Regions from separate parts of the Stenotrophomonas sp. 99219_Sma genome, predicted to be linked through region 1. Evidence: predicted binding sites of a transcription regulator. Region 1 holds the regulator's gene; the other holds the start of a gene.
The links. Region 1 encodes FliA, which starts transcription of late flagellar genes. Its sites were predicted from a motif close to TAAAGTTTNNCNNNCNNNGGCCGATAA; they were not measured.
Positions count from the first base shown of each region.

Region 2: ACZK13_RS05995 (methyl-accepting chemotaxis protein) is a predicted target of FliA. The motif match lies at 4,512-4,538, and genes of this name have one in related genera.

Region 1 is NZ_CM151117.1:2,109,864-2,116,346, forward strand. Features, by position in the region: gene ACZK13_RS09665 (chemotaxis protein CheA) at 1-1,210, opposite strand, end outside; gene ACZK13_RS09670 (protein phosphatase CheZ) at 1,213-1,818, opposite strand; gene cheY (chemotaxis response regulator CheY) at 1,818-2,210, opposite strand; gene ACZK13_RS09680 (RNA polymerase sigma factor FliA) at 2,268-3,011, opposite strand; gene ACZK13_RS09685 (MinD/ParA family ATP-binding protein) at 3,008-3,895, opposite strand; gene flhF (flagellar biosynthesis GTPase FlhF) at 3,882-5,504, opposite strand; gene flhA (flagellar biosynthesis protein FlhA) at 5,650-6,483, opposite strand, start outside.
Region 2 is NZ_CM151117.1:1,313,062-1,319,544, reverse strand. Features, by position in the region: gene ACZK13_RS06010 (ABC transporter permease) at 1-478, shown strand, start outside; gene ACZK13_RS06005 (ABC transporter permease) at 475-1,602, shown strand; gene ACZK13_RS06000 (glycine zipper 2TM domain-containing protein) at 1,723-2,091, opposite strand; gene ACZK13_RS05995 (methyl-accepting chemotaxis protein) at 2,258-4,480, opposite strand; gene ACZK13_RS05990 (barstar family protein) at 4,761-5,153, shown strand; gene ACZK13_RS05985 (glycosyltransferase) at 5,182-6,174, opposite strand; gene ACZK13_RS05980 (O-antigen ligase family protein) at 6,174-6,483, opposite strand, start outside.

The DNA of each region.
Region 1 (6,483 bases):
GCGCCTTGGCACGCAGCTTTTCCGGGTCGATGCCGGCGCCATCGTCCTGCACCTCGATGCTGACGTAGTCGCCTTCCTGCTGTGCGGACAGGCGCACATGGCCCATCCGTGGCTTGCCCTGTGCCTCGCGCAGGTCGGGCATTTCCACGCCATGGTCGATGGCGTTGCGGACCAGGTGCACCAGCGGGTCGGCCAGCGCTTCCACCAAGTTGCGGTCGAGCTCGGTCTCGGCGCCGATCAGTTCCAGGTCCACTTCCTTCTTCAGCGAGCGGGCGACGTCGCGGGCAACCTTGGGGAAGCGCGAGAACACCTTGCCCACCGGCTGCATGCGGGTGCGCATCACTGCCGACTGCAGGCGGGCGGTGGCGATATCCAGAGTGGACACGGCCCGGTCCAGCTCTTCATCGCGCAGGCGTGCACGCAGGGTCTTGAGCCGATTGCGTGACAGCACCAGTTCGCCGATCAGGTTGACGATCGCGTCCAGGCGCTTGGTGTCCACGCGCACGGTATGTTCGGCCTCGGCCAGCGGCTTGGCGGCCGGCTTCGCCACCGGTGCCGGTGCGGCGACCGGGCGCGGCGCTGCGATCGGTGCCGGTGCCACCACGGCCGCAGGCTTGGTGCCCGGTGCCGCGCCACCGTGCAGCTGGTCGAGCAGGGCTTCGAACTCGTCTTCGCTGATCAGTCCGTCGTCGGCCTTCTTCGCTGGCGCGACCGCGGTCGGCGCGTTGCCACCATGCAGCTGGTCGAGCAGAGCCTCGAATTCGTCGTCGGTGATCAGGTCGCTGCCACCCGCGGTGGGTGCTGCGGCGGCGGCGGGTGCAGCCACGGCACCGCTGTGCACGTCGAACTGTGCGATCAGGTCCGGCGGCGCATAGCCCGGCTCGGTGCCGGAGGAAACCGCGTCCAGCATCGATTGCAGGTAGTCCAGCGATTGCTGGGCCGCGTCGAAGTGGTGGGCCTGCAGCACGGCCTGGCCGGCACGTGCGGCGCCCAGCGCCTCTTCAGCGGCATGGCACAGCTCGACCATGGCGGTGACGCCGAGGAAGCCGGCGCCGCCCTTGAGCGTGTGGTAGCCGCGGAACACCGCGTTGAGCTGGTCGCTGTCCTGCGGTGCCTGCTCCAGCGACACCAGCTGTTCGCCGAGGCGATCCAGGATTTCCTGCGCCTCGATGATGAAATCGGCAGTGATGTCGTCGGATACCGCGCTCATGCTTACAGCCCCAGATCCGACAACAGGTCGTCGGCGTCGTTCTGCGAGACCGCGTGGCGGTCCAGTCCCTTCAGTGCCGGCCCGGCCAGTTCCGGGTCGGTGCGATGCTGTTCCGGCGGCAGGCCGAGCGCGCCGAAGCCTTCGTGCACGCGGCGGACGATGCCGACCACGCGACGGATGATCTGCCCGGTCAGGTCCTGGTAGCTCTGGGTCAGGGCGATCTCGGTCAGGTTGTGGCGGATGCGCTCGAGCTGCGCGTCCTGGCCCGGCTGCAGGCCTTCGGCGCGCAGCTGTTCGGTCAGGCTGCGGCATTCCTCGGCCAGGTCCAGGGTGCGGTGCGTGGCCTGTTCGGTCATCGCCACCACGTGGTCCAGTCGCGCGCAGGCGTCGTCCAGTTCGCCGGCTTCGCTCGGCACGGTCGGCAGTTCGCCCAGCGCCTGTCCCAGCTCGCGGGCCAGCCGCGAGAGGCCGCTCATCATCGGCTGCGTGCGCAGCGCGACCAGCCCGTCGATGCGCTGCCGCCAGGCGGCCTCGTCACCGGACTCGAGTGCGTCCAGGGCTTCCTGCAGGCGCAGGGCGAGGGCGTTCTTGTCGACCGTGGTATCCATCAGGCGCTGGCCGCCAGGCGTTCGAAGATCTTGCCGAGCTTCTCTTCCAGCGTCTGCGCGGTGAACGGCTTGATGATGTAGCCGTTCACGCCGCTCTGGGCGGCTTCGATGATCTGCTCGCGCTTGGCTTCTGCCGTGACCATCAGCACCGGCAGGGTCTTCAGCTTGGCATCGGCACGGATGGCCTTGAGCAGCTCGATGCCGGTCATTACCGGCATGTTCCAGTCGGTGACCACGAAATCGAACGGCTGGCTCTGCAGCAGCGACAGCGCGGCATGCCCGTCCTCGGCTTCGGCGGTATTGGTGAAGCCCAGATCGCCCAGCAGGTTCTTGACGATTCGACGCATGGTCGAGAAGTCGTCGACGATCAGGATGCGCATGTTCTTGTTCAAAGCAGAATTCCTTTGTTGTTCATTCCGGACGGCCGGGGGCAGCCGCCTCGGGGATGTTCATTCTTCGAGGCCTGCGTCGGCAGCCTCGAACAGCTTCAGCCGGCCGCGCAGGCGCAGTACCGCCTGGCCGTGGATCTGGCAGACCCGCGACTCGCTCACGCCGAGCACCGCGCCGATCTCCTTCAGGTTCAGTTCCTGCTCGTAGTACAGCGAGAGCACCAGTTGTTCGCGCTCGGGCAGGTGGCCGATGGCCTTGCCCAGCTCGCGACCGAACTCACCGCGCTCCAGTACCTGCTGCGGGGTCGGCCCGCCCTGGGCGACGGTGTCCAGCTCGCCCTGGTCCTCGATGCGCGATTCCAGGCTCAGCACCTGGCCACGTGCAGCGTCTTCCATCAGCCGCAGGTACTCAGGCAGCGGCATCTCCATCGCGGCGGCCACTTCAGTGGCGCTGGCGGCACGGCCACTGCTCTGTTCCAGGCGGCGGATGGTGGCGGCGGCATCACGTGCACGGCGGTGCACCGAGCGCGGGACCCAGTCACCACGGCGGATCTCGTCGATCATCGAACCACGGATGCGGATCGAGGCGTAGGTCTCGAAAGAAGCACCCTGGTCGGCGTCATAGCTGCGCGAGGCTTCGATCAGTCCCATCATGCCGGCCTGGATCAGGTCGTCGACCTCGACGCTGGCCGGCAGGCGCGCGGCCAGGTGGTGGGCGATGCGCCGCACCAGGTCCGAATGCTGGGCGATGACTTCGTTTGCCGCCGAGCGCTGCACTTCCCTGTACTGGGCTGCGCCTTTCATGCCGTCACCCCACGCTGCTTGAGGATGCGTTCGAGGAAGAACTCGACGCCGCCACGCGGTTCGGTCGGCGCCTGCCAGCGCGCGGTACGGCGCGCGATCTCGGTGATCGCCAGCGCCGCCGGGCTGGACGGATAGGCCTTCACCACCGGCTGCTGGCGCTGCACCGACAGGCGCAGCCAGTCATCCTGCGGCACGCAGCCCAGGTAGTTCAGCGAGACATCGGCAAGGAACTTCTCACAGACGCGGGTCAGCTTTTCGTACAGCACGCGGCCCTCGTTCGGGTCGCGCACCATGTTGGCCACCACCTGGATGCGGTCCACGCCGCGCTCGCGCGACAGCACCTTGATCAGTGCGTAGGCGTCGGTGATCGAGGCCGGCTCGTCACAGACCACCACCACGGTGTCCTGTGCGGCCTGGCAGAAGGTCAGCACGCCATCGGTGATGCCCGCGGCAGTGTCCACCACCATGATGTCCAGCTCGCGCTCCAGTTCGGAGAACACGTTGACCAGGCCAACGTGCTCGGCCGGGGCCAGCTCGGCCATGTGGCGGCGGCCGGATGCGGCCGGGACCACCAGCACGCCGTTCGGGCCTTCGACGATGACGTCATCCAGCGTGCAGCGGCCGGCGACCAGGTCGGCCAGCGTAAAGGTGGGGTTCAGGCCCAGGATCACGTCGATGTTGGCCAGGCCGAGGTCGGCGTCCAGCAGCAGCGTGCGCTTGCCCATTCCAGCCAGGGCCACGGCCAGGTTGGCCGACACATTCGTCTTGCCCACGCCGCCCTTGCCGCCAGTGACCGCAATGGTGCGCACAGGGCCGAGCGGCTCGCTGCGGGTGGCCGACAGCGGGAAGGTCTTGGTCAGCTTGGCGTACTCACGCGACGGCATGGTTCAACTCCGGGTTGCAGGGCATATCGGCCGCGCGGCGCAAATCTTCAAGGCGAAGTACAAGATTGGCTGCACTGGCCCGGTGCAGGTCCTCCGGGACGTCCTGGCCATCGGTCACCCAGGTGATCGGCAGGGCATGGTCCACGGCCACCGACAGGGCGTTGCCGAAGCGGCCGGTCTCGTCCAGCTTGCTCAGTACCAGGCCCTGCAGGTTGGCGGCGCCGAAGCGGCGGACCACCTCGTCCATGTCGCCGAAGCTGGTGTTGGCCGGCAGCACCAGCAGGGTGCGGACCTGGCGGGCGGCACGCAGCCACTGCAGCTGGGCGGCCAGGGCGCGGTCGCGCGGGCCCAGGCCGGCGGTGTCGATCAGCACCAGCTTGTAGTCCTTCAGGCGTTCCAGCAGCTGGTCCAGGTCGGTGCCGCTGTTGGCCTCGTGCACCGCGATGCCGAGCTGGCGGCCGTAGCCGTACAGCTGCTCGCGGGCACCGATGCGGGTGGTGTCGGTGGTGACCAGGGCCACGTCACGCGGCGCGTGCTTCTCGGCGAAGCGCGAGGCCAGCTTGGCGATGGTGGTGGTCTTGCCGGCGCCGGTCGGTCCGACCAGTGCGATCACACCACCTTCTTCCAGCGGGTCGACCGGGGCGATCGGCAGCTTGCGCGAAATCAGCCCCAGCATCAGGCCGCGGCCTCGATGGGCCTCGGTCTCCAGCGGGATCTGCATGGCCACGTCGCGGGCCAGGCCGGCATCGAAGCCATACTCGTCCATCAGGTCCAGCGCGGTGGCGCGCACCGGGCAGCCGCGCAGGCGCTCGTCGGTGAAGCGGTTCATCTCGCGCTCGATCACATGGCGCATGCCGGCCACTTCCTGGCGCAGCTGGCGGATCTCGGCGTCGTCCTGGGCCACCAGGGTCAGTGCCGGGGCTGGGGCCAGCACGGGGGCAGCGCCGGTTTCGTCGCTGGCTTCGACCGGTGCCGGTTCGCTGGCAACGATCCCGGGCTGCGCTTCGGTCACGGCAGCGGTCGGCAGCGGCGGCGGCTGCACGGCCGACGTCGCGCTTTCGTGATGCGTCTCGTGCGGCGGGTCGATCTGGAAGCGGGCGCGGTTGGCCGGTGCGGCGGTGCTGGGCGCCGGTGCGACGATGGCTTCGGCGAACGGAGCGAAGATCTGATCCGGCAGCGCCGGTTCGTTGACGGCGGCGCGTGCCAGGGTGGCGGCGAAGCCGGTGCTGCCGCGGGTCGGCACGATCTCGTCGGCGCTGTCCAGGGTGCGGCCGGTGGCGCCGACCGCAGCGCGGGCGAGGGCAGCCACGGCCGAGGTGGTTGCGGCGACCGGTTCCGGTGCCGGGGTATTGCTGCGGCGGCGGGTGACCGCGGCGATCACCGCGTCGGCGGCGGTGCGCGGCTTCGGCGCCGGCGGCGGAGCGATGTCACGACGCGAGGCTTCCAGTGCACGCTGCACGGCGCTCTCGTCGTAGTTGGCGGCGGCGACGATCTCGATGCCTTCCTCGATCCGGCGGTTGGACAGGATCACGGCGTCAGGACCATGTTCCTTGCGCACCAGGTTCATGGCCGAGCGCATGTCGGCGGCGACGAATCGTTTGATTTTCATGCTGTGGTCACGGGACGAAGACGGCGGGGTGGCGGTCGGAGAACTCGGGTGGTCGGTGGTCTGCACGGTGCGGGTTCCCCTTGGTATCTGTCTGTTGCGTTGGTTCGAAAGTGGTGTCTGTTTTCTGGCGCATCGGAGGGCGGCGTCAGCTGATCGTTCCGACCAGCTTCAGGCGCTTGTCCTCCGGCACCTCGCTGTAGGCCAGGACCGACAGCGACGGAACGCTGTGGCGGACCAGGCGGGCCAGCGCGGCACGCACCGGGCCAGGTACCAGCACGACCGCGGGCTCGTTGCGGGCTTCCTGCTTGCTGACACATTCGGCCAGGCTCTGGTGCAGTCGCTCAGCGAGTCCGGGTTCCAGCGCGGCGCCGTTGCCCTGCGTGGACTCCTGCAAGACACGTTCCAATTGTGGGTTGAGCGTGAACACCGGCAGCTCCGCCGACATTCCGGCGATCTCCTGCACGATGAAACGACCCAGCGCGGTGCGCACCGCGGCGGTCAGTACGGCCGGGTCCTGGCTGTTCGGAGCGTGTTCGACCAGTGCTTCGGCGATCTTGCGCAGCTGGCGGATTGGAATGCGCTCGACCAGCAGGTTCTGCAACACGCGCACCACCGCCGACAGCGGCAGCGCCTTCGGCGTCAGATCTTCGACGAGCTTGGGCGCGCTCTTGGCCAGGTTGGCCAGCAGGTGCTGCACTTCCTCGTGGCCGAGCAGCTCGGGCGCGTGTTCGCGGATCAGGTGCGACAGATGGGTGGCGACCACGGTGGCCGGATCGACCACGGTGTAGCCCAGCGTTTCGGCCTGGGCACGCTGGTGCGGTTGGATCCAGGTCGCGTCCAGGCCGAACGCGGGGTCCTTGCCGGCGATGCCTTCCAGCGCGCCGAGCGCGCTGCCCGGGTCCAGTGCCAGCTCGCGGTCCGGATGGATCTCGGCGGTGGCCACCGGTACGCCGTGCACCAGCACGCGGTAGCCGTTGGC
Region 2 (6,483 bases), 800 kb from region 1:
GATCGCGCCGTACGTCCTGCTGTTCTCGCTGTATGGCGCGCTCGGCATCGGTTACCTGGCCTGGCTGCGCGGCGACGGTGTGGCCGGCAGCGTGCTCCTGATGCTGCTCGCACAACCTCTGTTCTACCTGGCTACTGCCGCCTACGCGTTGTTCTTCGTCGGCGTCACCCGCGACATGGGTACCGCGCTGTCCGCGGTCGGCCTCAGCATCGGTACTGCACTGGCGTTCTCCAGCGCCACCTTCCCGGTGCTGGACGGCCCGTTGTTCACCCGCATCTGGCACCAGCTGCTGCCATTGAGCGCCTACATCAAGCTGCAGACCCAGCAACAGTTCATCGGTTCGCCGCTGCAGGTTTCGGTATGGCCGCTGGCCACGTTGCTGCTGATGTCAGTGGTGGCTGGCGGCATCGGTGGCCTGCGCCTGATTGCCTTCGCGCGCACGCCCGAAGCCGCACAACCGGCAGGAGCTGACGCATGAGCGCACTGTGGCGCAGTCTGCGGCAGACCCTGATGGCGGTGCTGTGCGACCGCTATGCGATCGTGGTGATGGTCGGCGCGGTGATCCTGTACTCGTTCTTCTACCCGGCCGCGTATCGCCACCAGGTGGCCGGCAACCTGCCGGTACTGGTGGTGGACGAAGACCACAGCGCGACCAGCCGCGAGCTGCTGCGGAAGCTCGACGCGTTGCGGGTCGCACGCGTGGTCGGGCAGCCTGCGGACATCAACAGCGCGCGCCAGCAGCTGGAAGCCGGTCATGCCGAAGGCATCGTGCTGATCCCGGCCAACCTGGAGCGCGACATCCTGCGCGGCCACCCGGCCAAGCTGGTGCTGCTCGGCAACGGCGCCTACCTGGGCCGCGCCAGCTGGGTGCTGGGCAGCGTGGCCGATGCACTGGGTGCGTTCGGACGTGAGGCGGTGGTCGGCCAGGCCGCCTTCATGGGCGCGCCGCAGGCACCACCGGTGACCCTGGTGCAGCGCCCGCTGTACAACACCCAGGAAGGCTACGGCAGCGCCATCGTGCCCGGCGTGGCCGAGCTGATCGTGCACCAGACGCTGCTGATGGGCATCGGCGTCCTGCTCGGCGGCCGTCGTCTCGCGCTCGGCCGGCGCCTGCGCTTCGACCTGCCGACGCTGGCCGGCATGGCACTGGGCTTCGGCCTGATCGGCCTGTTCGGCCTGTTCTACTACGCCGGCTTCACCGCCTGGGTGCAGGACTATCCGCGCGGCGGCAACCCATTGGGCCAGCTGCTCGGCGGCACCTTGTTCATCGCCGCCACCGTGGCCTTCGGCCTGTTCGTCGGCAGCTTCTTCCGAACCCGCGAACGCGCCTTCCAGTACATCATCGCCACCTCGATCCCGCTGTTCTTCCTGGCCAACCTGTCGTGGCCGGCGGTGATGACGCCACAACCGCTGGTCTGGCTTGCGCAGCTTCTGCCGACCACCTCGGGCATCAACCTGATGGTGCGCCTGAACCAGATGGACGCCCGCCTGACCGAAGTCAGCCACGAACTGATCACCCTCACCGCCCTGCTGCTGCTCTACGGCAGCCTCGCCAGCTGGCGCCTCCTCGCAAAAAAGGGGACGGAGGGGATTAAGTCGTAAGCGGCCGGTTTGGGGAATTACGACTTAATCCCCTCCGTCCCCTTTTCCTGCAACGAAGAACGCCGGCGCGAGGCCGGCGTTCGGATACTGCATCGTGGAAGGGCCAACCAGGTCGGTCAATCAGCGGTAGACGCGTTCGCAGCGACGTTCCACCACGCGGTCGCCGTTCTTCTGCTGGCTGTTGCCCTGGATCTGGCGACCGGCCGCACCACCTGCAACGGCGCCTGCCACGGTGGCCAGCTTCTTGCCGTTGCCGCCACCTACCTGGTTGCCGAGCAGGCCGCCGATCACCGCGCCGGTAGCGGTACCCGTGATGCGGTTCGGATCGCGCGAGTTGCGCTGCACTTCCACGTTCTTGCAGACCACGCGGCTGCCGTCGTTGAACTTGCGTCCCTCATCGCGCGGGCCATAGGTCTGCGCGCCGGCCACCGACGAAGCTGCCAGCAGGGTGCCCAGCACAAGCAATCGGGTCGAGGTCTTCATGGCCATCTCCTGAGTTCCGGTATGGCGCCAGTGTCCTCCCGCGGTTGGCAACCGGAAGTGAAATGCGCGTGTCCGCCACTTCATCGGCCATCGCACGTTCAGGAAGAAAATCCGCGCCCATCGCGACCAGCCGTCGCGATGGGCGCCGTCTCCCTGCCGGCCTTGCTCTCTTCTAGAACTCTTCCCAACCACCCGCATTGGCGGCCAGCGTCGGCTCGATCCGCGGCGACAGCACCGCGGGCCGGCGCACCGGCGCAACCGATGCCGCCACGGCTGCCAGCGCCGGGCGCACCGCGGCGGCAGCGGTCACCGCCCCCGTGCGGAACACCGAAACCGCCTCGGCCAGCAGGTTGGCCTGCTCCTCCATCGAGCGTGCCGCCGCACTGGCCTCTTCTACAAGCGCCGCATTCTGCTGCGTGGTCTCATCCATCTGCACCACCGCCTGGTTGACCTGTTCGATGCCCGAGCTCTGCTCCTGGGAGGCAGCAGAGATATCGGCCATGATGTCGGTCACGCGCTGCACCGAGGCCACGATCTCGCCCATCGTGGTGCCCGCCTGGCGGACCAGCGCCGAGCCGTCGGCGACCTTGCCGACCGAATCCTCGATCAGCCCCTTGATCTCCTTGGCCGCCCCCGCCGAGCGCTGCGCCAGCGTACGCACTTCGCTGGCCACCACTGCAAAGCCCCTGCCCTGCTCGCCGGCACGCGCAGCTTCGACCGCCGCGTTCAGCGCGAGGATATTGGTCTGGAAGGCGATGCCGTCGATGACGCTGATGATCTCGGCGATTTTCTTCGACGATGCCTCGATGGCCGACATCGTGGTGACCACCTGGCCCACCACTTCACCGCCCTGGGAGGCAACACCATGCGCGCCGATGGCCAATTGGTTGGCCTGCCGTGCATGCTCGGCATTCTGCTTCACGGTGGAGGTCAGTTCCTCCATCGATGCTGCCGTTTCTTCCAGGTTTGCCGCCTGCTGTTCGGTACGCCGCGACAGGTCGGTGTTGCCCGAAGCGATTTCACCTGCGGCCAGATTGATGCTGGAGGCGCTGGACTGGATGCGGCCGACGATCTGCTTGAGCTGGTCGACGGTGGCATTGCAGTCATCACGCATGCGCGCGAACACGCCATGGAAATCACCCTGCATGCGCACGGTCAGGTCGCCGCGCGAGATGGCCTGCAGCAGGGTCGAGACCTGCACCAGGTTCTCGTCGGTGGTCTGCATCAGGCGATTGAGCCCAGCCACCATGTCGCGGAAATCATAGGCGAAGCGATCTTCGTCGCCGCGCAGGCTGAAGTCGCCTGCCGCAGCCGCTGTCGCCAACCGGCGGATCTCGCTGTTGATCGCCGACAGGCTGGACTTGGTTTCGTCCATCGCCTGGGTGATCGCCGCCTTCTCGCCGGGCAGCGGGTCCATGTCCACCGACAGATCGCCGCGTGCGTAGTGTTTCATCACCTCGATCAGCCGGTTCTGTACCTGCACGTGCGATCCAACCAGCGCATTGGTCTCATGCACCATGCGCCCGTAGTCACCGGGGAACGCGCTCTCGTCCATGCGGTAGCTGAGGCTGCCGGCATCGTGCTGGCGGGCCAGCTCCCCCTGTGCCGCCATCACCGACTGCAGCTGTGCCTGCATGCGCTGCATCGACTTCAGCAGCTGGGTCACCTCATCGTTGCCGGTGGCGTCGATGCTGCTGTCCAGGCGGCCACTGGCGATGCCGTCGGCCAGCTTCACCGCTCCTTCCAGCGGGCGGGTCAGGCTGCGGGTGATCGCCCAGGCCGCCAACGTCCCCAGCAACAGGCTCAGTGCCCCGAACGCGATCGACAGCGTGCCGGTCCACGATTCGGTTGCGCGGTACTCTTCGCGGCTGCGTTCGGTCAGTGCTTCCTGGTGGCGCAGCAGGGCCGAAATGGATTCATTCCAGGCCGTTGCCAATCCGTGCTCGGCCAGCAGCTCCTTCGCTGCACCATCGAAATCCCCCGCCTTCATGCGCTCATGCAATTGCTGGGTTGATGCATCGGTGGCCTTGCGGGCCGCCTCGATGCGCGCGACCAGGGTATCGCCGGTAGCGTCACGCGGAATCTTGATGTACTTGGCCCAGATACCGTCATAGGTCCGCGACAACTCCTGGGCACGCTGGTAATCCTTGTCGAACTCGTCACCCCGCTTGATCACCATCAGGCGACGATGCATCAGCACCGCGTTGTTGGTATCAAGCATGTCATTCAACAGGCGCATCTTCACCATGTTGACGTCCACCACTTTCTCGAACTGGGCGGATTTCAGCTGATTCCCATACAGCACCAGGCCGACGATGGCCATGATGAACAGCAGCAGCAGACCGAAGCCGGCGCCAAGCCGGGATCCCACACGGAGATTACGTAAGGCAAGCATCTCAATTCCCTTGATCGTGGCCGTACGTTCGATGGCGGCGCAGCGGAGGGAAACTTTACGGGACTTTATATATGGACCGATCCAAATATATGGAACTGTGCAGGCAGTCAGAAAATGCGGCGACCGATAATGGCGCCATATCCTTATCGAATAGCGCTGACACGCCAGCGTCCGATGAAAATCACGCAGGATTAACACCATAATAACGCCACCCCATCCAGGGCGGCCCGGATTATCTGCGCCGGACACAACCGTCGCCCCGGAGGGCTACAGTCTGCAGATGACACGGATCCTGCACATCGAAGGCGCGTCCATCAACGACATCGCCAGCCTCTACGTGGAAATCAATCGTGTGTTCATGGCCGACGAAGACTGGCAGCTGGGCGCAAGCCTGGACGCGCTTGATGACCTGCTGCACGGGGGCTACGGCGCGCTCGCCGGTCATGCCACCGCCACGGTGGTGTGGCGCGACATCGCCCACAGCCGCGAGGCACTGGGCCGCGAGACCACACGCGCCTGGCTGCAGTCGAAACTCGATCAGGGCGGCAGGTTCAACGGTCCGGCCATCCACGCTCAGTTGACGGCACTGTCACTTGGCCAGGGACAGACCTACTTCGAGATCGTCATGGAGATCTTCGGCAGCCATCCGCAGATCACCCTGGTGCCAGGCTGAGCACTCTGCAGCAACCAGCCGCATCAACTCAAAGCTTGGCCAGGGCCTCGCCCAGCCGGCGTGGGAACGCCACTTCGCTGGCCAGGTGCCATGCGCGTGCATTGGCGCCCAGCCGGGTCCACTCGGCCTCATCCATCGCCAGCGCACGCTCGACGGCCTGTTCCAGCGCCTTCTCATCCACATGCCAGGTCCTGGACAGATGACAGGGCTCGCCCTCGTGCGCGTCAACCAGGATGCCGCGGCTGTCGTCGATCATCTGGTTCATCGGCGCGCCATCGCAGGTGATCACCACCGCCCCGCAGCTCATCGCTTCCACCAGGTAATGGCCCCAGCCTTCGGTCTGCGACAGGCACAGGTGGAACGCATGTTCGTTCTGCAGGCGCTGCACCTCCTGGTCGGGCAGCCGCTCGCGGACGATCCGCAGGTTCGCGGCCCCGCCCTCATCTTCGTCCGAAGGGCCGCCGCGCAGGATGGTCAGCAAGGGCCACTCCGGATGGCGCTTCCAGACCTCGACCAGCGTTGCCGTCCCCTTCATGCGGCTGGTACCGGCCGCATGCAGGAAAGTGCGCGGCCTGCGCGGCACCGCCGGGTCGTAGCGGTCACGGCTGCAGAAACCGACTTCCAGCGCGCGCATGCCCAGTGCGTTGAAGATGCGCGTGGCGTCTTCGGTCTTGGTCAACAACGCATCGAACCGCGGCAGGATCCGCAGGCTGCGTGCGGACACCCATTCCGGATTCGGAATCAACAGATTGACCTCGGCCAGTCCGAAGCTTGCCGGCCGGACATGCTCCAGCGAGATGTTGATGTCGAACCGGGCCGGCGTGCGCCCCAGGCTCAGCCACGAGGCCAGCAGCCTGCGCAGGCGCATCCCGCGGAGCTTCCAGGCCCCCCCATTGCGCACCGCGTCCAGACGGCTGACCGTCACCGTGTGCCCGAGCTGCTGCAACGAGCGCTCGATCACCTGGATGTCATGGGACAGGCCACGCTGGTTGTCGGCGGCCAGCAGGTGGATATGCGCCATCAGGAGGGACTCCCTGGCCGGCGCAGGTCGCGCGCAGGCAAGGCGGTCGCCAGCATGAAGCCCAGCACCAGGTAGAAATAGAACGAATGGGGCATCGCCCGGTAGAACACGTTGTCCGTGAACGCCGACAGCGCATAGACGATGACCACGGCAAGTCCGGCGGTGGCGATCATCGCGGTGATGTCGTCGGCGTGGCCGAGGCGCCGCACGAAATGAATGCCGGGCAGGATGAAGACCAGCAGCATGATCAGCAGCAACGGCACGCCACCGGTCACCGCCGCTTCCAGGTACTCGTTGTGCGGGTGGTTG